Regions from separate parts of the Cupriavidus sp. 01L46 genome, predicted to be linked through region 1. Evidence: predicted binding sites of a transcription regulator. Region 1 holds the regulator's gene; each other region holds the start of a gene.
The links. Region 1 encodes sigma-54, which starts transcription at its own class of promoters, with help from an activator protein. Its sites were predicted from a motif close to TGGCANGNAANCTGCTTT; they were not measured.

Region 1 (6,161 bases):
CCAGCGTGACCAGCAGCAGGTTGAGCATGAACAGTTCTTGCGAGCGGCGCGCCGCCACGATGTGGAACCAGCGGCTCATGAGACGCTGGCCGACGAAAAAGATCAGGCTCAGGGCCACCACGATCTTCACCGTGGCCAGGCCCAGCGCCATCATCAGGTCGCCCGGATCGCGCGAGAGCGCCGGGATCACGATCAGCAGCGGCACCACGGCCAGGTCCTGGAACAGCAGGATGCTGATGATGTTGCGCCCGTGCTCGCTCTCCAGCTCCAGGCGCTCCGACAGCATCTTGGACACGATGGCGGTGGATGACATGGCCAGCGCGCCGCCCAGCGCCACCGAGGCCTGCCAGGACAGCGGAAACAGCCAGTTGAACGCCCAGCTCGCCGGAATCACGGCCAGGAGCGACAGCACCACCTGCGAGCCGCCCAGGCCGAAGACCTGCCGCTTCATCGCCTTGAGCTTGCCCAGGCTGAACTCCAGGCCGATCGAGAACATCAAAAAGACCACGCCGAACTCGGCCAGGTATTTGGTTTGCGCGGTATCGCTGGCCAGGCCGAGCGCGTGCGGCCCGATCAGGATGCCCACGACCAGGTACCCCAGCATCGGCGGCAACTGCAACATGCGAAACGCGACCACGCCAAACACGGCGGCGGCCAGCAGGACAAGGGTAAGGTCCAGCGGAGAGTGCATCGACAGGGTCAGGGTACGCCGCGCCGGGCACCGGGCCGGCCCGGTGCGGGCGGCCCTGCCGGCGGATTACGGCAAGCGCGATGGCCGCTCCGGCCGCCCGATCCCAGGAACAGCCCAAGCGCCATCGCATTCGTTGGTATACTTCGTCGCCATGATAGCTAATTTCAATGCGGATCGAGCACTTAGGCTCGCTCGCGAAACCCTCCAGATCGAAGCCGACGCCGTCGCTGCCCTCGCAGGCCGCCTGGACGACGGATTTGCGCAGGCTGTGCAACTGACGCTCAATTGCAGCGGGCGCGTCGTCGTGTCCGGCATCGGCAAGTCGGGCCACATCGGCCGCAAGGTCGCGGCCACGCTGGCCTCGACCGGCACGCCCGCGTTTTTCGTGCATCCGGCCGAAGCCAGCCACGGCGACCTGGGCATGGTCACGCGCGACGATGTGCTGATCGCCTTTTCCAATTCCGGAGAGACCGCCGAGTTGCTTTCGATCGTCCCGATCGTCAAGCGCATCGGCGCCAAGCTCATCTCCGTGACTGGCAACCCCGCCTCCACGCTGGCCAAGCTGGCCGACGCGCACCTCAATGCCGGGGTGGAAAAAGAAGCCTGCCCGCTCAACCTGGCGCCGACCGCCAGCACCACCGCCGCACTGGCGATGGGCGACGCGCTCGCGGTGGCGGTGCTGGATGCCCGCGGCTTCGGCGAGGAAGACTTTGCCCGCTCGCATCCGGGCGGCGCGCTCGGGCGCAAGCTGCTGACCCACGTGCGCGACGTCATGCGCAGCGGCAACGCGGTGCCCAAGGTGCGCGAGAGCACGCCGCTGGCACAGGCCCTGATGGAAATCACCCGCAAAGGCATGGCAATGACCGCGGTGGTGGACCCGGACGACCGCCTGATCGGCGTCTTCACCGATGGCGACCTGCGCCGCCTGCTCGAAACCCCGCGTGACTGGAAGACCGTACCCATCAGCGAGGTCATGCACCGCACACCGCATACCGTCGGGCCGGACCAGCTGGCCGTGGAAGCCGTGCAGGTGATGGAGGCGAACCGCATCAACCAGATGCTGGTGGTCGACGCGGAGCGGCGCCTGGTCGGCGCGCTCCACATCCACGACCTGACCCGCGCCAAGGTCATCTGAGGCCAGCCCATGCCCATGCGGGAAATCCTGTCCTCCCTGAGCCGGCTTGCCATGCGAGCCCTGCCCCTGCTGCTGATGGCACTGGTGGCGGGCAGCACCTTCTGGCTGGTGCAGGTCAACTCCCCGAAAGAAGCGGACACCGGGACGGTAGGCAAGAAGCATGAACCGGATTACTACATGATCCGTTTTTCCGCGACCGAGCTTGCCGAGGACGGCAACACCAAGCTGCGCTTCACCGGCGACAAGATGATCCACTTCGAGGACGACCAGACCTACGAAGTGACGCGCCCGGCCATGCGCTCCTACGAAATCGACCGTCCGCCCGTCACCGGCCACTCCGATCGCGGCACAATGAACGCGGAAGGCTCGGTCATCGACCTGTTCGGCAATGCCTTCATCGTGCGTGCCCAGGGCCCCGAGCCTGCCAAGGACCCACAGATGACGGCCGCCTCGGAGTATTTCCAGGTGCTGGTGAACGATGACATCGTCAAGACCGACAAGGCTGTCAAGCTGACCCGCGGCCCGTCGGTGATGACCGCCAACGGCCTGGTCTTCAACAATGTCACTCGCGAAGTACAATTGCTGGGTAACGTACGCGGCACCATCATCACGGGGCCGCCGCCGGCAAGTCCCGCGAAGTAGCCCTGAAGCCGCCCGCGGGCACCAGCCGCCCGCGTCAACCGCCATCACGCCAACATGAATCCATTCCCGACGACTTCGTCCTGTCTGCGCCGCAGCACGGCCGCTTTGCTGACGCTGGCCGCCGTCCTTGGCCTCACGCTGGCCGCGCCCGCCAGCGCCGAAAAGGCCGACCGCGAAAAGCCGCTGGTCCTGGAGGCCGACAATGCCAGCTACGATGACGTCAAGCAGGTCTATGTACTGACCGGCAACGTGGTGCTGACCAAAGGCACCATGGTGCTCAAATCCGACGCGGCCGAAGTCCGTACCGATCCCGAGGGCTACCAGTACGCGGTCGCGACCTCTAAGGGCGGCAAGCAAGCCTATATCCGCCAGAAGCGCGACAACGTCGACGAGTACATCGACGGCTGGGGCGACCGCATCGAATATGACGGCAAGCAGGAGTTGTCCAAGCTGATCGGGCGCGCCCGCATGGCTCGCCTGGCCGGCGCCAAGCTGGTCGACGAGATCCGCGGCGCGGTGATCACCTATGACAGCCGCAACGAGTTCTACACGGCCAGCGGCGGCGCCGAGAACGCGACCGCGGGCAGCCCGTCGGGCCGCGTGCGCGCCGTGCTGTCGCCGCGCCAGGAGCAGCCCGCCAGCGGTGCCGCAGCCAACCCGCTGCCGCTCAAGCCGGCCACGGCTCCCGTCAACCCCTGACCCACGGATTCTGACTTCACCTTCATGACCGCTACCCAAACCGCACCGTCCCAGCCCGCCACCCTGAAGGACAGCAGCACGCTGGTCGTGCGCCACCTGAAGAAGCGCTACGGCTCGCGCACCGTGGTCAAGGACGTGTCGCTCGACGTGAAGAGCGGCGAGGTGGTCGGCTTGCTGGGCCCCAACGGCGCGGGCAAGACCACGTCGTTCTACATGATCGTGGGGCTGGTGGCGCTGGACGAGGGCGATATCGTGCTCGACGACAAGCACATCAGCGGCCTGGCCATCCATGAGCGAGCGCGCATGGGCCTGTCCTACCTGCCGCAGGAAGCCTCGGTGTTCCGCAAGCTCAATGTGCAGGAGAACATCCGCGCGGTGCTGGAGCTGCAGCTCAACGATGGCAAACCCCTGGGCAAGGCCGAGATCGAGCGCCGGCTGGACACCCTGCTGGATGACCTGCAGATTGCCCACCTGCGCGACAACCCGGCGCTATCGCTGTCCGGCGGCGAGCGCCGCCGCGTGGAAATCGCCCGCGCGCTGGCCTCCGCGCCGCGCTTCATCCTGCTCGACGAGCCCTTCGCCGGTGTCGACCCGATCGCGGTAGGCGAAATCCAGCGCATCGTCAGCTTCCTCAAGGCACGCAATATCGGCGTGCTGATCACCGACCACAACGTGCGCGAGACGCTGGGCATCTGCGACCACGCCTACATCATCAGCGAAGGCGCGGTGCTGGCGTCCGGGCAGCCTGAGGACATCATCGCCAACGAGTCGGTGCGCAAGGTCTACCTGGGCGAGAACTTCCGCATGTAAGGGCGCGTGGCGCCTGCCGCGCATCGGCCCCCGGGCGGCTTCGGTGTCGCCTTTTATCCTTCAAACGATCATAGCGACACCAGCGATAGCAATTTCCGTTCCATCAGTACGGAAGTTGAGCATAAAATAGGTCGCATGAAACCGTCGCTACAGCTCCGCCTCTCGCAGCATCTCGCGCTTACGCCGCAACTCCAGCAGTCGATCCGGCTGCTGCAACTGTCCACGCTTGAACTGCAGCAGGAAGTGGAACAGGCGCTGACCGAGAACCCCTTGCTCGAGCGTGAGAACGACTGGCTGGACAGCCCGTTGCGCGTGTCTTCGGACGGCTCGGTGAACCTGCAGAGCGCGCCCGCGCCGGCGCCCGCCGATGGCCAGGGCACCAGCGAGAACCGCCCGGATGGCGCCCCCGAAGCCGACGACAGCTACTCCGACAGCAACGAGGATTACGGCAGCGACTGGAGCCTGGACGACTTCGCCCGCCGCCCGCAAGGCGAAGACGACGAAAAGACCCCGATGCAGCTGCGCGACGCCGAGCCCACGCTGCGTGAACACCTCATGGAACAGCTGGCGCCGCTCAAGATTTCCCTGCGCGACAAGGGGCTGGCTATCTTTCTGGTCGAATCCCTGGACGATGATGGCTACCTGAGCACGACGCTCGAGGAAATCTGCAGCGAGCTGCCGGAGGAGCTCGAGTTCGAGGTCGACGAGATCCAGGCTGTGCTCACGCTGCTGCAGAGCTTCGATCCGCCGGGCGTCGGGGCACGCAACGCCGCCGAGTGCCTGGCGCTGCAATTGCGCAGGCTCAAGCATCCGCAGCGCGAACTGGCGCTGAGCATCGTCACCAACCACCTCGAGCTGCTGGCGGTGCGCGATTACACGCGCCTTAAAAAGGCGCTGCAAGTGGACGAGCCGGAACTCAAGGCCGCCCATGAACTGATCCGCTCGCTCGCGCCCTATCCCGGCCATGCCTACAGCCGGCCAGAAGCGGATTTCGTGGTGCCCGATGTTTTTGTTCGAAAGTTGAGCGGCGGATGGATCGCCCACCTAAACCCGGATGTGATGCCGCGGCTACGCATCAACGACATGTACGCGCAGATTTTGCGCGGTGCAAAAGGCGATGCAGGCGCGGCCGGATTGCAGCAAAAGCTGCAGGAAGCACGCTGGTTGATCAAGAATATCCAGCAAAGGTTCGACACGATATTGCGCGTCGCACAAGCCATTGTCGAACGTCAAAAGAACTTCTTCACCCACGGTGAAATTGCGATGCGCCCCTTGGTTTTGCGGGAGATTGCCGATACACTGGGTTTACACGAGTCCACCATCTCTCGGGTGACTACCAATAAATACATGGCAACGCCGATGGGGACTTTCGAGCTGAAGTATTTTTTCGGCTCTCACGTATCCACAGAAACCGGCGGCGCGGCCTCATCAACGGCAATCCGTGCGTTGATCAAGCAATTGATAGGAGCCGAAGACGCTAGGAACCCCTTGTCCGACAGCCGGATTGCCGAATTGCTCGGCGAGCAAGGCTTTGTGGTAGCACGGCGTACCGTTGCCAAATACCGCGAAGCGCTCAAGATTCCCGCGGTCAATCTCCGTAAGACTTTGTAGCCGAGCTGCATCGCCTGCCTGATGCAGCTCTTTCAGAAGGAGAAACGCTATGAACTTCAAGATCAGTGGACACCACTTGGACATCACGCCCCCTCTGCGTGAGTACGTGGAAACGAAACTGGAGCGTATCGTCAGGCATTTCGATCAAGTCATTGGCGTAAGTGTGCTGCTCTCTGTCGACAATACAAAAGAAAAGGACCGGCGGCAGTACGCGGAAATCAATCTACATCTCAAGGGCAAGGACATCTTTGTCGAAGCGCATCATGAAGACCTGTATGCCGCTATCGACGCACTGGTCGACAAGCTCGACCGGCAGGTGATTCGCCACAAGGATCGCGTGCAGAGCCACGACCGTGAAGCGGTCAAGTATCAGATGGCCGCATCGCAGATGCAGCAATGACCGTGCCTGACGGCCCACATACCGGGCCGTCGGTGTCAGTCCCTTGAAAAATGGAATCAAGCCGCGCCCAGAGCGCGGCTTTTTCATTGCGGCCTACCCAATCGGGGCACACAGGGGATTCCGCAACGCATATGTACCGGTGTATGCTGTGCAATACATAGTTGACTGGCCTA
Region 2 (5,763 bases), on a different contig from region 1:
GAAAGCACCGATGATGGTGCCCGCGAGCTGCCCAACGCCGCCCAGCACCACCACCATGAAGGAATCGATGATGTAGGCTTGGCCAAGGTCGGGGCCGACATTGCCGATCTGCGACAGCGCGCAGCCGCCCAGGCCGGCGATGCCCGCGCCAAAGGCAAAGGCGTAGCTATCCACCTTCCAGGTGCGCACGCCAACGCAAGCCGCCATGGTGCGGTTCTGGGTGGTGGCCCGCACGAACAAGCCAAGGCGGGTACGGTTAAGCACGGCCCAGGCCACCGCCACCACCGCCAGCGCAAACACGATGATGACCATGCGGTTGTATGGCAGCACCATGCCGGGCAGCCATTCGATGCCGCCGCTCATCCAGGATGGATTGGCCACTTCCACGTTCTGCGCGCCAAACAGCGTGCGCACCGCCTGCATCAGCAGCAGGCTCACGCCGAAGGTGGCCAGCAGCGTTTCCAGCGGGCGGCCGTAGAGATGGCGCAGCACCAGCCGCTCCAGCACGAAGCCGACCACGGCGGAGGCGAGGAACGATGCGGGCAGCGCAAACAGCAGGTACCAGTCGAACGCGCTGGCAAAGTGCGCGCGGAACACACCCTGCACCATGTACGTGGCGTACGCGCCGATCATCAGGAATTCGCCGTGCGCCATGTTGATGACGCCGATCAGCCCGTAAGTGATGGCCAGCCCCAGTGCGGCGAGCAGCAGCACGCTGCCCAGGCTCAGGCCGGCGAAGAGGTTGCCGATCAGCTCGGCGCGGCGCTGGTCGCCGCGCAAGGCATCGAGCGCCTGCTGCGCGGCGCCGCGCAGTTCGGCGTCGGGCTCGCGAAATTTGCCGGCGGCGTCCTTTTCCAGCAGCGGCTGCAGCTTTTGGCGGCTCTGCGGATTGCTGTCGCGGCCGAGGATGCGGATGGCTTCGAGGCGATCGTCGCGGTTGCCCTCGGCCAGCACGATATTGGCCCAGATCACATCGAGCTTGGCGCGCAGGCCGGCATCGGCCTCGGCCTTGCGCGCGGCCTCCACCACCGGGCGCGATGCGCTGCCCGGCTGGTCCAGCAGCGTATTGACGGCCTGCGTGCGCACCGCCGCATCGGGCGATTGCAGCAGCGTGCTGCTGGCGGCGCTGTCCACCATCGCGCGCAGGCTGTTGTTCAGGGTGAGCGCTTCGAGCGCGTCGGGCTTGACCGTGACCGGCGTGCCGCTGATCGCGTCCACCAGCTTGTCGCCGTCCTGGCGCACCATGCCGACGCCCGGCGCATATTGCAGCGTATCGTCCTGCAAGGCCTTGAGGATGGGGCCGGCCTGCGCCACCGGCGCCTTGGTCAGTGCGGTGATCGCGGCGGTCTTGGCGTCGAAGTCGTCTTCGGCCAGTGGCTTCAGGTCGGCCTGCGTGAGCGGCGCGGCCCACAGCGGGCACGCGGCCAGCAGGAGCAGCGCGGCCAGCATGGCGCGCAAACGTGAAGCGAGAGAGAACGATAAGGGTCGGTGCATAAGGTTTGCGAGTCGCGCGCGGCGAAGCACGCGCGTCACCTTGATCGGCGTGACGATTTGCCGCCACCGCACCGAAGCGGCGGACAGCATGCGAGGAGGCAAAGACACTGCCTGGCGCCCTCCTCTCCCTCCCCTCCCTCACCAGCCACGAGGCAAGCGGGAGAGCAGGAGAGCGCCAAGCGGGCGCCCTGCTTACATCACCTTGTCCGGCTTGCCTTCGTTACCCGCGATGAACGGGCTCCACGGCTGCGCACGCACGGCCTTGGGCGTCTTCCACACGACCGTGAACTGGCCATCGCCCTTGATCTCGCCGATCATCACCGGCTTGTACAGGTGATGGTTCTCGCCCATGGTCAGGGTGAAGCCGTCCGGCGCCTTGAAGGTCTGGCCATACATCGCGGCACGCACCTTGTCGGGATCGGTCGTACCGGCCTTCTTGACAGCTTGTGCCCACATATGGATGCCCACATAGGTGGCTTCCATCGGGTCGTTGGTCACGCGCTTGTCGCCGCCCGGCAGGTTGTTCGCCTTGACCCACGCCGCCCATTGCTTCTTGAAGGCTTCGTTTTCAGGGTTCTTGACCGACATGAAGTAGTTCCATGCGGCCAGGTGGCCCACCAGCGGCTTGGTGTCGATGCCGCGCAGTTCTTCCTCGCCCACCGAGAACGCCACGACCGGCACGTCCTTGGCCTTCAGGCCGGCGTTGCCCAGCTCCTTGTAGAAGGGCACGTTGGAGTCACCGTTGATGGTGGAGATSACSGCSGTCTTGCCGCCTTGCGAGAACTTYTTGATGTTGGCGACRATGGTYTGRTAATCGCTGTGGCCRAACGGCGTGTAGACCTCTTCGATATCCTTGTCMGCCACGCCCTTGCTCTTCAGGAAGGCACGCAGGATCTTGTTGGTGGTGCGCGGGTAGACGTAGTCGGTGCCAAGCAGGAAGAAGCGCTTGGCGCCGCCGCCTTCCTTGCTCATCAGGTATTCCACCGCGGGAATGGCCTGCTGGTTGGGCGCCGCGCCGGTGTAGAAGACGTTCTTGGACATCTCCTCGCCTTCGTACTGCACCGGATAGAACAGCAGCGAATTCAGCTCTTCATAAACAGGCAGCACCGACTTGCGCGAGACCGAGGTCCAGCAGCMGAACGTGACGGCAACCTTGTCCTTGGTGATCAGCTGGCGCGCCTTCTCGGCGAACAGCGGCCAGTTGGAAGCGGGATCGACCACGACCGGCTCAAGCTTGCGGCCAAGCACGCCGCCGCTCTTGTTGATCTCGTCGATGGTCATCAGCGCCACGTCCTTGAGCGAAGTCTCGGAAATGGCCATGGTGCCGGACAGCGAATGCAGGATACCGATCTTGATCGGTTCCTTGGACTGCGCCAATGCCAGCGGGCTCACGCCTGCCGTTGCAAACAAGGCCGCGGCGGCTACCGCCGACAGCTTCAGCATGTCACGTCTTTTCATTGCAGCTCCCAGATTGTCGTGTTGGATAAAGGAACAACGCACCCCGGGTATCTCTTCTGCAACTAGCATGCCATGGCATACAAGCTTGTATACAAGACTGTGTACACGGCCTGGCGTGCCTCCAGAGGCCGCCCGSCCGCCCATCGCACCACGATAGTGCGCAAGCGTCACGCACCAAGCCTGTGCGCCGCCGCCGGCTGATTCAGATTGGGGCACATGGCGGCACGCATGTTGCGCCGTGACTTGCCCGAATCCGCAATCGGCTCTAAGGTGGCCTCTCGATTGCGGGCCACGGCGTCGCCGCACGCGCCGCGACTACCCATAAAAAAGCACGACGGAGACAGCCCATTGAAAGCGTCAACGACGCCCGACGCGGACCAGATCGTCATCCTCGGCGCCGGCGTGGCCGGCATGTGCATGGGCATCAAGCTCAAGCAAGCCGGCATCCATGACTTTGTCGTGCTGGAGAAGGCCGGCACGGTGGGCGGCACCTGGCGGGACAACACCTACCCGGGTTGCGGCTGCGACATTCCCTCCCATCTTTATAGTTTTTCGTTCGCGCCCAAGCCGGACTGGTCCAGCGCATACTCGCCCCAGCCGGAGATCCATCGCTACCTGCAGCACTGCGCCGAGCGCTTCGGGCTGCTCGGGCATATCCGTTTCGGCACGGAGGTCACCGAGGCGCGCTACGACGCCGCCGCCTGCCTGTGGCGGGTGAGCACCAGCAACGGCGACACCATCGCCGCGCGCATCCTCGTCAGCGGCACCGGACAGCTCAACCGCCCGCTGGCGCCAGACATTGCAGGGCTGGACCGCTTTGCCGGCACGGCCTTCCATTCCGCGCGCTGGCGGCATGACGCCGATCTGCGCGGCAAGCAGGTCGCGGTGATCGGCAATGGCGCCAGCGCGCTGCAGTTCATCCCGCGCATCGCGCCGGAAGCGGGCAAGCTGACGGTATTCCAGCGCAGTGCCAACTGGGTGCTGCCGCGCAATGGCGAGGCCTATACGTCCGGACAACAAGCGCGCTTCGAACGCCACCCGTGGACGGCCCGGCTGCATCGCTGGCACCTCTACCTGCAGCGTGAACTGCGCTTCGGGCGCATGCAGCGGGACAGCGGCCGCAACCGGGAACTGGAAACGCTGGCGCGCCGCTACCTCGCGCACATGATTCCCGACCCGGTGCTGCGCGCCAAGCTCACGCCCGACTACCCRATCGGCTGCAAGCGCATCCTGATCTCCGACGATTTCTACCAGGCGCTCAAGCGGCCGAACGTCCATGTCGAGACCGCCCGCATCGAGCGCGTCGAAGCCGACGCCGTGGTCACCGCCGACGGCACCAGGCATCGGGCCGACGCCATCGTCTTCGCCACCGGCTTCGACGCCCGCTCCTTCCTCGCGCCGATCCGCATCACCGGCCGCCACGGCCGCACCCTGGCCGATCAGTGGCGCGAGGGTCCGGAGGCGTATCTCGGCATGACGGCGCCTGGATTTCCCAACCTGTTCGTGCTGTACGGCCCCAATACCAACCTGGGCCATAACTCCATCATTTTCATGCTCGAGTGCCAGGCGCGCTATGTCCTGCAGTGCATCCAGGCCTGCCGCGCGGCGCGCTTCGCCTCGATAGAGGTGCGCCCGGAGGTGGTGACGCGCTTCAACCAGGCGTTGCAGGCGGCCATCGGCCAGACCGCGTGGGCAGGCTCGTGCAGCAGTTGGTACAAGTCGGCCAGCGGCAGGGTCATCAACAACTGGTCGAGCCATGCCACGGCCTATTGGTGGAAGACGCGCAAGCCGGACTGGGGGCACTTCATGCTGCGCCATGCCGGCGAGCGGCCCTAGCATCGCCCGGCCGCCGGCGCCTGCCACATCAACGACATCGATTGCGTTGACATCCACCGTACGCAGCCCGTCAAAAGAACCCAAGGGAGTTCGACATGCAACGCCTGGAAATCGCGTCGGAGCCTATCCGAACCAGCCTGATCGAGGCCGGCACCGGACGGCCGACTCTTCTCGTACACGGCACCAGTTCCAGCGCGGAAACCAACTGGGCCGCCCTGCTGCCCGGGCTCGCGCTGCGCAGGCGCTGCCTGGCGCTGGACCTTGCGGGCTCTGGCGAAACCCGTGACGACGGCGCGCCGCTGACGCTCGATGCGCTGGTCGGACAGGTGCGCGACTGCATGGCGCTGGCGGGCGACCTGCCCGTGGACCTGGTCGGTTATTCGCTAGGCGGCGTGGTGGCCGCCGCCGCGGCCGCGCTGATGCCTGAGCGCGTGCGGCGCCTGGTCTTGTTCGGCGCCTGGGCGCGGACCGATAGCCGCATGCGCCTGCTATTTAGGCTGTGGCAATCGCTGGCGCGCTCGGACCGCCATCAACTGGCGCGCATGCTCCTGCTCAATGGCGTATCGGAGGGCTTCATCGCGTGCATGGACGACGCCACCGTCGAGGGCATGCTGCGGCGCTTCGGCGCGGGCCTGGCGCCCGGCAGCGACCGCCAGGCCGGGCTCGACGCCGTCATCGACGTCACGCCGCTGTTGCCCCGCATCCGCGCCGCCACGCTCGTGATCGGCATGCGCCACGACCAGATGGTGCCGCCGGCGCATTGCCGCGCGCTCGCCGCGGCGATCAGCGGCGCCAGCTACGCGGAGATCGACAGCGGGCACCTGGTGATGCTGGAACAGCCCGAGCGCCTGCTCGCACTGATCGAGCAGCACCTGGATTCAGCGACCACCACGACAAACGAGCGCCAAGCCAACACGTTGAACCGATCCTAAGGCCGACCGATGAAACCACTTGCCTCCTACCAGCCACGCAGCG
Region 3 (4,345 bases), on a different contig from region 1:
AGCCGAACCAGCCGAACCACAGCAGCGAGGCGCCCACCATGGTGAAGGTCAGGCTGTGCGGACGCAGGGCCTCACGGCCAAAGCCGATCCGCTTGCCGAACATGAAGGCACCCACCAGGCCAGCCACGGCTGCGTTGATGTGCACCACCGTGCCGCCAGCGAAGTCGAGCGCGCCCTTCTGGAACAGCCAGCCGCCCTTGGCCGTGGCTGCCGCGCCGGCTGCCGCGTCGGTGTACAGGTCAGGACCAGGCCAGAACCAGACCATGTGGGCCATCGGGATGTACGAGAAGGTGAACCACAGCACCACGAAGACCAGCACCGCCGAAAACTTGGCGCGTTCGGCGAAAGCGCCGATGATCAGGCCGCAGGTAATGGCTGCGAAGGCGCACTGGAAGGCGAAGTAAGCCAGTTCCGGCACCACCACGCCCTTGGAGAAGGTGGCAGCCACGGCATCGACATTGAGCCCCTTCATGAAGAGCCGGTCGGTGCCGCCAAAGAAGGCGTTACCCTCGGTGAAGGCGAAGCTGTAGCCGTAGATGGCCCACAGCAGCGACACCAGCGAGAAGATCACCAGGCACTGCATCAGCACCGACAGCATGTTCTTCGAGCGGACCAGGCCGCCGTAGAACAGCGCCAGGCCAGGCAGCGTCATCAGGATCACGAAGGCGGTGGAAACCAGCAGCCAGGCGGTATCGCCCTTGTTGGGCACCGGTGCGGGCGCTGCGGCAGGGGCGGCGTTCTCCGCAGGCGCAGCTGCCGCTGCCGCGGGAGCGGAGGCAGTTGCAGGCGCGGCAGTTGCAGGTGCGGTGGTGGCCGCCGGCGCGGAGGCTTCGGCCGCAGGCTTGTCCTGCGCCACGGCGTGGGTGGACAGGCCGATGCCGGCCGTGCCCAGGGCCAGCGCCATGGCGCCGGTTGTCAGGATGCGCTTGAACCAGGATTTCATTGTGATTAACCTCTTGTCGTTGGGCTGTGCGTCACAGCGCATCGCCGCCGGTTTCGCCGGTGCGGATGCGGATGACCTGCTCGATCGGTGCGACAAAGATCTTGCCGTCGCCAATCTTGCCGGTGCGCGCCGATTTCTCGATCGCCTCGATGGCCCGGTCGACCACGTCGTCCGGGACGGCCACTTCGATCTTCACCTTGGGCAGGAAATCCACGATGTACTCCGCGCCCCGGTACAGCTCGGTATGGCCCTTCTGGCGGCCGAAGCCCTTGACTTCAGTCACGGTGATGCCGGACACGCCCACGTCCGAGAGCGCTTCGCGCACCTCGTCGAGCTTGAACGGCTTGATGACGGCGATGATCAGTTTCATCCGATTTCTCCTCTGAGCGGGACGGCCCGGCCTCGCGTCCGGCGTCCGCTCAACCTGATGCGTGTTTAGAAAGTCTTGGTGATCGAAGCCCAGGCTGTGGCCTTGCCGACGTAGCGGCCCGGTACATTGGTATAGGCCGATTTGTGCGCATTGGTGTCGATATAAGCGATCGCCAGTGCGAAGCCCTTGCCCAGGTCCTTGGTCAGCCCGAGCTTCCAGTCGGTGTAGGAGGCACTGTTCACGTGCTTCACGTTCTGGTAGCCGACGTGGGCATTGAGCGTCAGGTCCCAGAAGTTCAGCGGCACATTGGCCGACAGGTCGGCGTAGTAGCTGTACTTGCTGTCAGCGAAGCCGAACAGGTTGGTCAGCGCCTGCGAGTACTTGAAGAACACCGGGCCAGCGCCAGCGCCGACATACAGTTCCGTGGTGTACGGGCGGGTGAAGCCGTTCGGGTAATCGCCCGGGTAGTAGTACTGCAGCACGCCTGCGTCATAGTTCCACTCGAGGCCGGCCAGCGTCACCGTGTTCTTGAAGCCGCCGTAGAAGTCCATCTCGATCGGTGCCGAGACTTTCGAATTGCTGTCGCCGAGCCAGCTGATGCTCGAGTTCCAGTTYCCSACATAGAAGCCGCTCGAATGCGAGTAGTCGAACCCGCCCTGGATCGCCGGGCGGCGGTTGGTCTGCATCAAGCCGCGATAGCGATACTCACTGGCCAAGGTCACGTTGGCGGTGAAGGTGTGCGGCGAAGCCTCGGCGGCGGCGGCGGCGTCGGTAGGTGCACCGCCCTCCTGCGCATTGCTTTGGGCGAAGGCGGCGGGGGCGAGKCCGCAAAGCACAACTGCACTGGCGCTGACTGCAAGGYCCAACTTCTTCATGGGTGTGTTCTCCTTTTCCTCTGGCTCGGTACTCGTGTGTTTGAAAGTAGTTTGTAGAACGAGGCTCCTGTCACCATTACTGCAACTGCCGTGCCAGGAAGGAACCGTGGCGTGAGAGCGTCATTTTGTGCGCAAAAAGACATCGAATTGGACCAGGCCGACTGCCTCCCAGCGAACTGACTGACGTTAAAAGGTGTTACCAGCCCGCGCTGGCGCTTTCCCGGGGACGCTTGAAGCGCGATAATCGGCCCATGCCGGCGGCAAGTGCCGTGCACGCACCGCGTTTGCCCACACCCCGTTTCGGTGCACCGCGATGCAGCATGCCGAATCCCGCCCACCCAGTTATCCGCACCAAGGCGGTGCAACAGGAGAACCAGTATGAAACCCACCGATCTCTTCAACGATTTCCAGGCCAAGATCAGCGAAGCCCTGCGCAATTCGCCGGCCAAGGACATCGAAAAAAACGTCCGCAGCATGATGACGCAGGGGTTTTCCAAGCTCGACCTGGTCACCCGCGAGGAATTCGACGTCCAGTCGCAGGTGCTAGCGCGCACCCGCGCGCGCCTGGAGGAACTGGAAGCCCGTGTGCAGGCGCTGGAAAGCCGCTCGGCAGGCGGCTCCGACGCGCCTGTTTCGGGTTGAAACCGTTGCCGGGTCCCGTGTTTGCCCCGGGGGGCCGATGACCCGGGCGCAGCCCTCGACCGCCAGAATGGCCGCCGTACTCCGGCGGCCATTTTCGTTAACACTTCCTTGATGCTTTTTGGAGTGAGATGAGCCTCGCCCTCCTGCGTAGCCGGGCGCTGACCGGACTCGAGGCACCGCTGGTGTCGGTCGAGGTGCACCTGYCCAACGGCCTYCCCGCCTWCAATATCGTCGGGCTGGCCGATACCGAAGTGCGCGAGAGCCGCGAGCGGGTGCGCGCGGCGATCCTCAACAGCCGGCTGGAATTTCCCAGCCGGCGCATTACGGTGAATCTGGCGCCGGCCGACCTGCCCAAGGAAAGCGGGCGCTTCGACCTGCCGATCGCGCTCGGCATCCTGGCCGCAAGCGGGCAAGTCCCGCTGGATGGCCTGGATGCCAGCGAGTTCGCCGGCGAGCTGTCGCTGTCCGGCGAATTGCGCCCGGTGCGCGGGGCACTGGCCATGGCCATGGGCCTGGGGCGCGACAACGCGGCACGGCAAGCCGCTGGCGAAGGCCCGGCGCGCAGCTTCGTGGTCGCGGCGGCAAACGCGCCCGAGGCGGCCCTGATCGACGGCGTCACGGTATATGCGGCGCACTCCCTGCTGGAAGTCTGCGCTCACCTTGGCCCCCTGCCGGCGGACCGCCTGGCGCGTGCGGAGCCGCTGGTCGAGATCGCCGGAGGCGACCCGGCCGGCCCGGACATGCGTGACGTGCGGGGCCAGACGCAAGCGCGCCGCGCCATGGAGATCGCGGCGGCGGGCCAGCATTCGGCACTGCTGGTCGGTCCGCCCGGCACCGGCAAGTCCATGCTGGCGCAGCGCTTTGCCAGCCTGCTGCCCCCCATGACCCTGGACGAAGCGCTGGAATCCGCCGCGGTGCAGAGCCTGACCGCCGCCGGCTTCCATCCCGCCCGCTGGCGTGAGCGGCCCTACCGCTCGCCGCATCACACTGCGTCGGCAGCGGCGCTGGTGGGCGGCGGCAGCAATCCCCGGCCGGGCGAAATCTCGCTGGCCCACCAAGGTGTGTTGTTCCTGGACGAGTTGCCTGAATTTGACCGCAAGGTGCTGGAAGTCCTGCGCGAACCCCTGGAATCGGGCCGCGTCACCATCTCGCGCGCCATGCGGCAGGCCGACTTCCCGGCGCGCTTCCAGTTCATTGCCGCGATGAACCCCTGTCCTTGCGGCTATCAGGGACACCCTTCCCGTCCTTGCCGTTGCACGCCTGACCAGGTGCTGCGCTACCAGTCCAGGCTGTCGGGACCGTTGCTCGACCGGATCGACCTACAGGTGGAAGTGCCGGCGCAGGATCATCAGGAAATGCTCGACGGCCCGCCCGGAGAGCCCAGCGCCGACGTGCGCCAGCGCGTGCTGGCCGCCCGGGCCGTGCAGCAGGCCCGCCAGGGCAAGCCCAACGCCGCCCTGTCCGGTCGCGAGATCGACGAACATTGCCCGCTCGCGCCCGAGGCGCAGGCATTGC
Region 4 (5,064 bases), on a different contig from region 1:
TTGAGCGGATCCTCCGCATAGAGCCGCACCTCCATGGCCGTGCCCTGGGGCGGGCGGGAGATGGCATCCCAGTCCAGCGCATCGCCCGCGGCCACCTTCAGCATGCAGGCGACCAGGTCCAGCCCGGTGACCAGCTCGGTCACGGGATGTTCCACCTGCAGCCGGGTATTGACCTCCAGGAAGTAGAAATCCTCCCGCTCCACGTCGTAGATGAACTCCACCGTGCCGGCAGACCGGTAGCGCACCGATTCGCCCAGCTGGATCGCGGCCTGGTGCAGCGCGTGGCGCGTGGCCTCGCTCAAGTGCGGCGCCGGGGTTTCCTCCACCACCTTCTGGTTGCGGCGCTGCGTGGAGCAATCCCGCTCGCCCAGCGCCACCACGCGGCCCGCGCCATCGCCAAAGATCTGCACCTCGATATGCCGCGCGCGGTCCAGGCAGCGCTCGATAAAGGCGCCGCCATCCTTGAAGAACTGCTCGCCCAGCCGTTGCACGCTGTCAAAGGCCGCGCTCAGCTCGGCGTCATCAGCGCAACGCGACAGGCCGATGCCGCCCCCGCCGGCCGTGCTCTTTAGCATGACGGGATAGCCGATGCGCGCGGCCTCCCGCAGGGCCTCTTCCACGCTGGAGAGCAGGCCGGTGCCGGGCGTCATCGGCACCCCTGCTTCGGCCGCCAGCTCGCGCGCCCGGTGCTTGAGCCCGAACTCGCGGAGCTGGTGCGGCGTCGGGCCAATGAAAACCAGTCCCGCCGCCTCGCAGGCCTCGGCAAACTCCGCGCTCTCCGACAGAAAGCCGTAGCCCGGAAACACGGCTTGCGCACCGGTGTCCAACGCAGCTTGCAACACGCGCTCGGCCACCAGGTAGCTATCCGCCGCACGCTCGCCACCCAGCGGCACGGCCACATCGGCCAGCCGGGCATGCGCGGCATTGCGATCGGCATCCGAATACACGGCCACGCTCTTGATCCCCAGGGCACGCAAGGTGCGAATGGCGCGCACGGCGATCTCGCCACGATTGGCGATCAGTACGGTGTGGAACATCGGCGCTCCCGGATCAGTTCGCGCTGGCGTTTGCACTGGCGAGATAAGCGCGCCAGCCGCCAAATGCCGTGATATCGCGGGCGCCTTCCAGGCCCCGGGGTTCGCAGATGAACCCGGTGATCTGGCGGCCGTCTTCCAGCAGCAGCTTGCCGATGCCAAGGGGCGCGGGAATCTCCGCGACGAAGGCGCCAAAGCTGGCCAGTGGCACATCCCAGAGCTCGACTTCGATCGGCGCGCCCTGCCCCTTGCCGATATGCACCAGCCCGGGCTTGGGCGGGATCGAGTCCGCCAGCGCATAAAGCCGGTAGCACGGCGCCGTGCGGCAAGCCTCCACAAAGGCCGCGTGGCGCGTGAGCAGTTGATGGTTAAGCGGCATGCCGCTAAGGTGGGCGCCGACCACGGCCAGCCGCACCGACCCCGGCGTGACCGGCGTGGCGCGCGGTGCGCCAACGGGACAAGCCCGCCCGGTGGCGCCCAGCGGCAACGCTTGCGCCGCCTGCCACTGCCGGCCAAGACGGGCCAGCGCGCGGTCCGACCAGGCCGGGGCAATCAGCGTGATGCCCGCAGGCAGGCCATCCTCGCGCGCACCGGCCGGCAGCGCCAGCGCCGACAGGTCGGCCAGGTTGGTGAAGTTGGTATAGGTGCCAAGCCGCGCGTTCAGGCCGATCGGATCGTCTTGCACGGCGGCCAGCGTATAGATCGACGGCGCGCTCGGCACCACCAGCGCATCGACATTTGCCAGCGCCTGGTGGATAGCACGGGTCAGCGCCGCGCGCTGGTACTCGGCGCCAAACGCGTCCATCGCGCTATAGCGGCCCGCTTCCTCGACGATGACGCGAACGACCGGATCGATGGCTTCCGGCTGGCTGGCGTGAAGCTGGCCCACCGCCAGGAAGCGTTCGGCCACCCATGGCCCCTGGTAGAGCAGCGCGGCCAGCTCGGCGAATGGCGAAAAATCAATCGGCACCAGCTTGGCGCCCATGGCCTGCAAGTCCGCCTGCGCTTGCTTGAAACTGGCCTGCGCCTGCGTATCGCCAAAGAACACCAGCTCATCGGGAATGCCCAGCACGGGCGATGGCGCCAGCGCGGCAGGCGCGCACTGCGGATAGGTGCGCGAGTAAGGATCGTCGTGGTCGAAGCCGCCGGCGATCTCCGCCACCAGCGCGGCATCCTCGACCGTCAGCGCAAACACGGAGACGCAGTCCAGCGTGCGGCAAGCCGGCACCACGCCGGCGCTGGAGAGCCAGCCCCGGGTGGGCTTGAGGCCCACGATATTGTTGAATGCCGCGGGAATGCGCCCCGAGCCCGCCGTATCGGTCCCGAGTGAGAACGGCACCCAGCCGCGCGCCACCGAAGACGCCGAGCCCGAACTGGAGCCGCCGCTGACATATGCCGCATCGAAGCTGTTAGGCACCGCGCCGTAAGGCGAACGCACGCCCACCAGGCCGGTGGCGAACTGGTCCAGGTTAGCCTTGGCCACCACGATGGCCCCGGCCGCGCGCAGCCGCGCCACCGCGCCGGCATCGCGCTCGGCCACATACGCAAACGCGGGACACGCCGCCGTGGTGGGCCACCCCGCCACGTCGATGTTGTCTTTCACCACGAACGGCACGCCGTAGAGGGGAAACCCATCGAGCTTGCCGCCCGCTTCTTCAACGCGCGCCGCCAGCGCAGCCAGCTGGGCCTGCAACCGCGCCGCATCCAGGCGCGCGATCCACGCCGGGTCCGCTGCGTCCAGCGCCAGGAACGGCGCCAGCGCGTCCGCGGGCGAGGCGCCTTGCGTTCTGTAGAGCTGTTGCCACTCAGGCAGCGTTCGGCAACTGCCGAGGCTGGCGGCGGATCGGCGCAGAGGCGTCTTGCTGGTCATCGCTTGTATCCCGCGTTGTATACATGAAGGCGTTGCAGACCAACAAAGCAGGAGACATGCCATGTAAGACAAAAAAATAGATTCTTCTTACATGTCGAGGGAATCGGGATCAGGGCGCACTCGCGGGCCGAAGGCACATGCGCGGCACGCACCCGCGCCGCACCATGGGGCGGCGCGGGTGCGTACTATATCAGTGCCAGCTGGCAGGACGACGCCGCAATGTGGTGCGTCGTCCCGGCGCCTTAGAGCCGCACCTGCGAGGCCAGTTGCCCACGGTAGCTCACGCCAACGCTGACATTCGCCGCCGCGCCGGCTTCCACGCCGAGCTCGGCACGACGCGACGACGATCCCGGCGTTTCATGCTCTGGCGAAGTCCCTGCTAGCCACGCCGCGCTGATCGCGGCGGGCTGGCTAATTCGCGCGCCGCGGCGCGCGCGCCGGCTTTTTCGCGCCACCCGGCGGCGTGGCCAATTGCCCCGCCGCCGCGCGCAGGCATTCGACCAGCTGGATGCTGCTGGGCGTGGGCCGCCCCTCGCGCAGTGTGATCACGCCCACCGGCGGCAGCTCCAGCGCAACGTCCATCGGCAGGACATGGAAGCGGCCTTCCCGCTCGAACTGCTGCCCCACCGACCTGGCCAGGAAGCCCACGGCATCTAGCTGGGAGACGAAGGTGGTGATGGCAAGGTAGGACGACGACTCGATCAGGTCGGTTGGCGGCTGCAGGCCGTGGCGGTAGAACTCCTGCTCGATCTTGACCCGTAGCGAGGCCCATGGCGGCGGTACCACGCAAGGCATGCCGGCCAGGTCCGCCCAGCCCGGTGCACGCTGGCTTGCCAGCGCGTGGCCGCTGCGCACCACCGCTACCATCGGCTCGTTATAGAGCGGCTCGGTAATGAGGTCCGGTGCGGCGTAGCCAGGCTCCAGCCGCCCCACGATCAGGTCCAGTTCGCTGATGCGCAGCTTGGGCAGCAGGTGGGGCAGGTCGCCCTCCTCCACCAGCACGGTGGCCTGGGCCGAGCGCTGCTTGAGCAGGCCCACGGCTTGCGCCAGCAGCACCGGCAGGGCCGCGCCCATCGATCCCACCCGGGTGCGCCCGGCGGCGCCGCTGGCCTCCGCAGCGATCTCGTCGCGCGTGCGCTCGTATTGCGCCAGCACCGAGCGGGCAAAACGCACCAGCGACGCGCCCGCCGGCGTGGGCTCGGTGCCGCGCGTGGAACGCGTGAAGAGCGTCAGGCCCAGCGTCTTCTCCACCTCGGTGAGCATCTTGGAGACGGCTGGCTGGCTGACGGAGAGGAACTCGGCGGTGTGGCCGAGATGGCGAAACTCGTCCAGCGCCACCACCAGTTGCAGGTGGCGCAGCTTGATATTGGAGCGCAGGGCGCGGTCGATCTGGGGCATGGCGCGATTCTACTTAACTTTAAGGTTATGAAGCCATTCCGATGATTGATTGGATTGTTATGAACGGCTTTGCCACAATCCAGCCTGACCGGTGGACATTGCCACCAGCCCATGACTCCAATAACGACACCCTGCGAGGACGACACATGACCGCACCCCACGGCATCAACCACGGGCGGCGCCGACTGCTCATCAGCGGCGCCGCTGCCGCCACGGCTGCGACGGCTGGTAGTGCCGGCCTGTTGCTGCCGGGCCTCGCACGTGCCGCCGGCTATCCGGACCGGCCCATCACCTTCATTTGCCCGTGGCCCGTCGGCGGCACCGCCGACCAGTCCATGCGCGCGCTGTGCCAGGTGGCGTCCGGCGTACTCAAGCAATCCATCGTGGTGGAAAACCGCGCCGGCGCATCGGGCATGATCGGCACCAAGGCACTGGCCCGCGCCAAGCCGGACGGCTACACCATCGGCCAGGTGCCGATCTCGGTGACGCGCTTCTCGCAGCTAGGCATGCTGCAGCTGGACCCGCGCAGCGAGCTGACCTACCTGGCGCGCACCTCCGGCCAGACCTTCGGCATCGCAGTGCCGGCGAACTCGCGCTTCAAGTCGCTCAAGGACGTCGTGGCGGAAGCCAAGGCGCATCCCGGCAAGCTCACCTATGCGCATGCCGGCATCGGCGGCGCCACCCACGTGGGCATGGAGGAATTCGCGCAGGCCGCCGGTGTGCGCTTCAATGCCATTGCCTACAAGGGCGGCGCGCAGGCCT

Region 2: urtA (urea ABC transporter substrate-binding protein) is a predicted target of sigma-54. The motif match lies at 3,008-3,025, and genes of this name have one in related genera.
Region 3: AC1DS3_RS12930 (TorF family putative porin) is a predicted target of sigma-54. The motif match lies at 2,267-2,284, and genes of this name have one in related genera.
Region 4: atzF (allophanate hydrolase) is a predicted target of sigma-54. The motif match lies at 2,949-2,966, and genes of this name have one in related genera.

The regions. Positions count from the first base shown of each region.
Region 1 covers NZ_JBFTSF010000045.1:35,603-41,763, reverse strand. The annotation lists gene AC1DS3_RS10815 (monovalent cation:proton antiporter family protein) at 1-691, opposite strand, end outside; gene AC1DS3_RS10810 (KpsF/GutQ family sugar-phosphate isomerase) at 843-1,826, shown strand; gene lptC (LPS export ABC transporter periplasmic protein LptC) at 1,842-2,468, shown strand; gene lptA (lipopolysaccharide transport periplasmic protein LptA) at 2,523-3,167, shown strand; gene lptB (LPS export ABC transporter ATP-binding protein) at 3,192-3,977, shown strand; gene AC1DS3_RS10790 (RNA polymerase factor sigma-54) at 4,113-5,588, shown strand; gene hpf (ribosome hibernation-promoting factor, HPF/YfiA family) at 5,638-5,988, shown strand.
Region 2 covers NZ_JBFTSF010000158.1:2,684-8,446, forward strand. The annotation lists gene urtB (urea ABC transporter permease subunit UrtB) at 1-1,494, opposite strand, end outside; gene urtA (urea ABC transporter substrate-binding protein) at 1,687-2,952, opposite strand; gene AC1DS3_RS24245 (flavin-containing monooxygenase) at 3,301-4,788, shown strand; gene AC1DS3_RS24250 (alpha/beta fold hydrolase) at 4,884-5,720, shown strand; gene AC1DS3_RS24255 (MFS transporter) at 5,730-5,763, shown strand, end outside.
Region 3 covers NZ_JBFTSF010000059.1:16,598-20,942, reverse strand. The annotation lists gene AC1DS3_RS12940 (ammonium transporter) at 1-943, opposite strand, end outside; gene AC1DS3_RS12935 (P-II family nitrogen regulator) at 975-1,313, opposite strand; gene AC1DS3_RS12930 (TorF family putative porin) at 1,379-2,188, opposite strand; gene AC1DS3_RS12925 (accessory factor UbiK family protein) at 2,567-2,830, shown strand; gene AC1DS3_RS12920 (YifB family Mg chelatase-like AAA ATPase) at 2,959-4,345, shown strand, end outside.
Region 4 covers NZ_JBFTSF010000174.1:2,187-7,250, reverse strand. The annotation lists gene uca (urea carboxylase) at 1-1,037, opposite strand, end outside; gene atzF (allophanate hydrolase) at 1,051-2,904, opposite strand; gene AC1DS3_RS25315 (LysR substrate-binding domain-containing protein) at 3,316-4,302, opposite strand; gene AC1DS3_RS25310 (tripartite tricarboxylate transporter substrate binding protein) at 4,449-5,064, shown strand, end outside.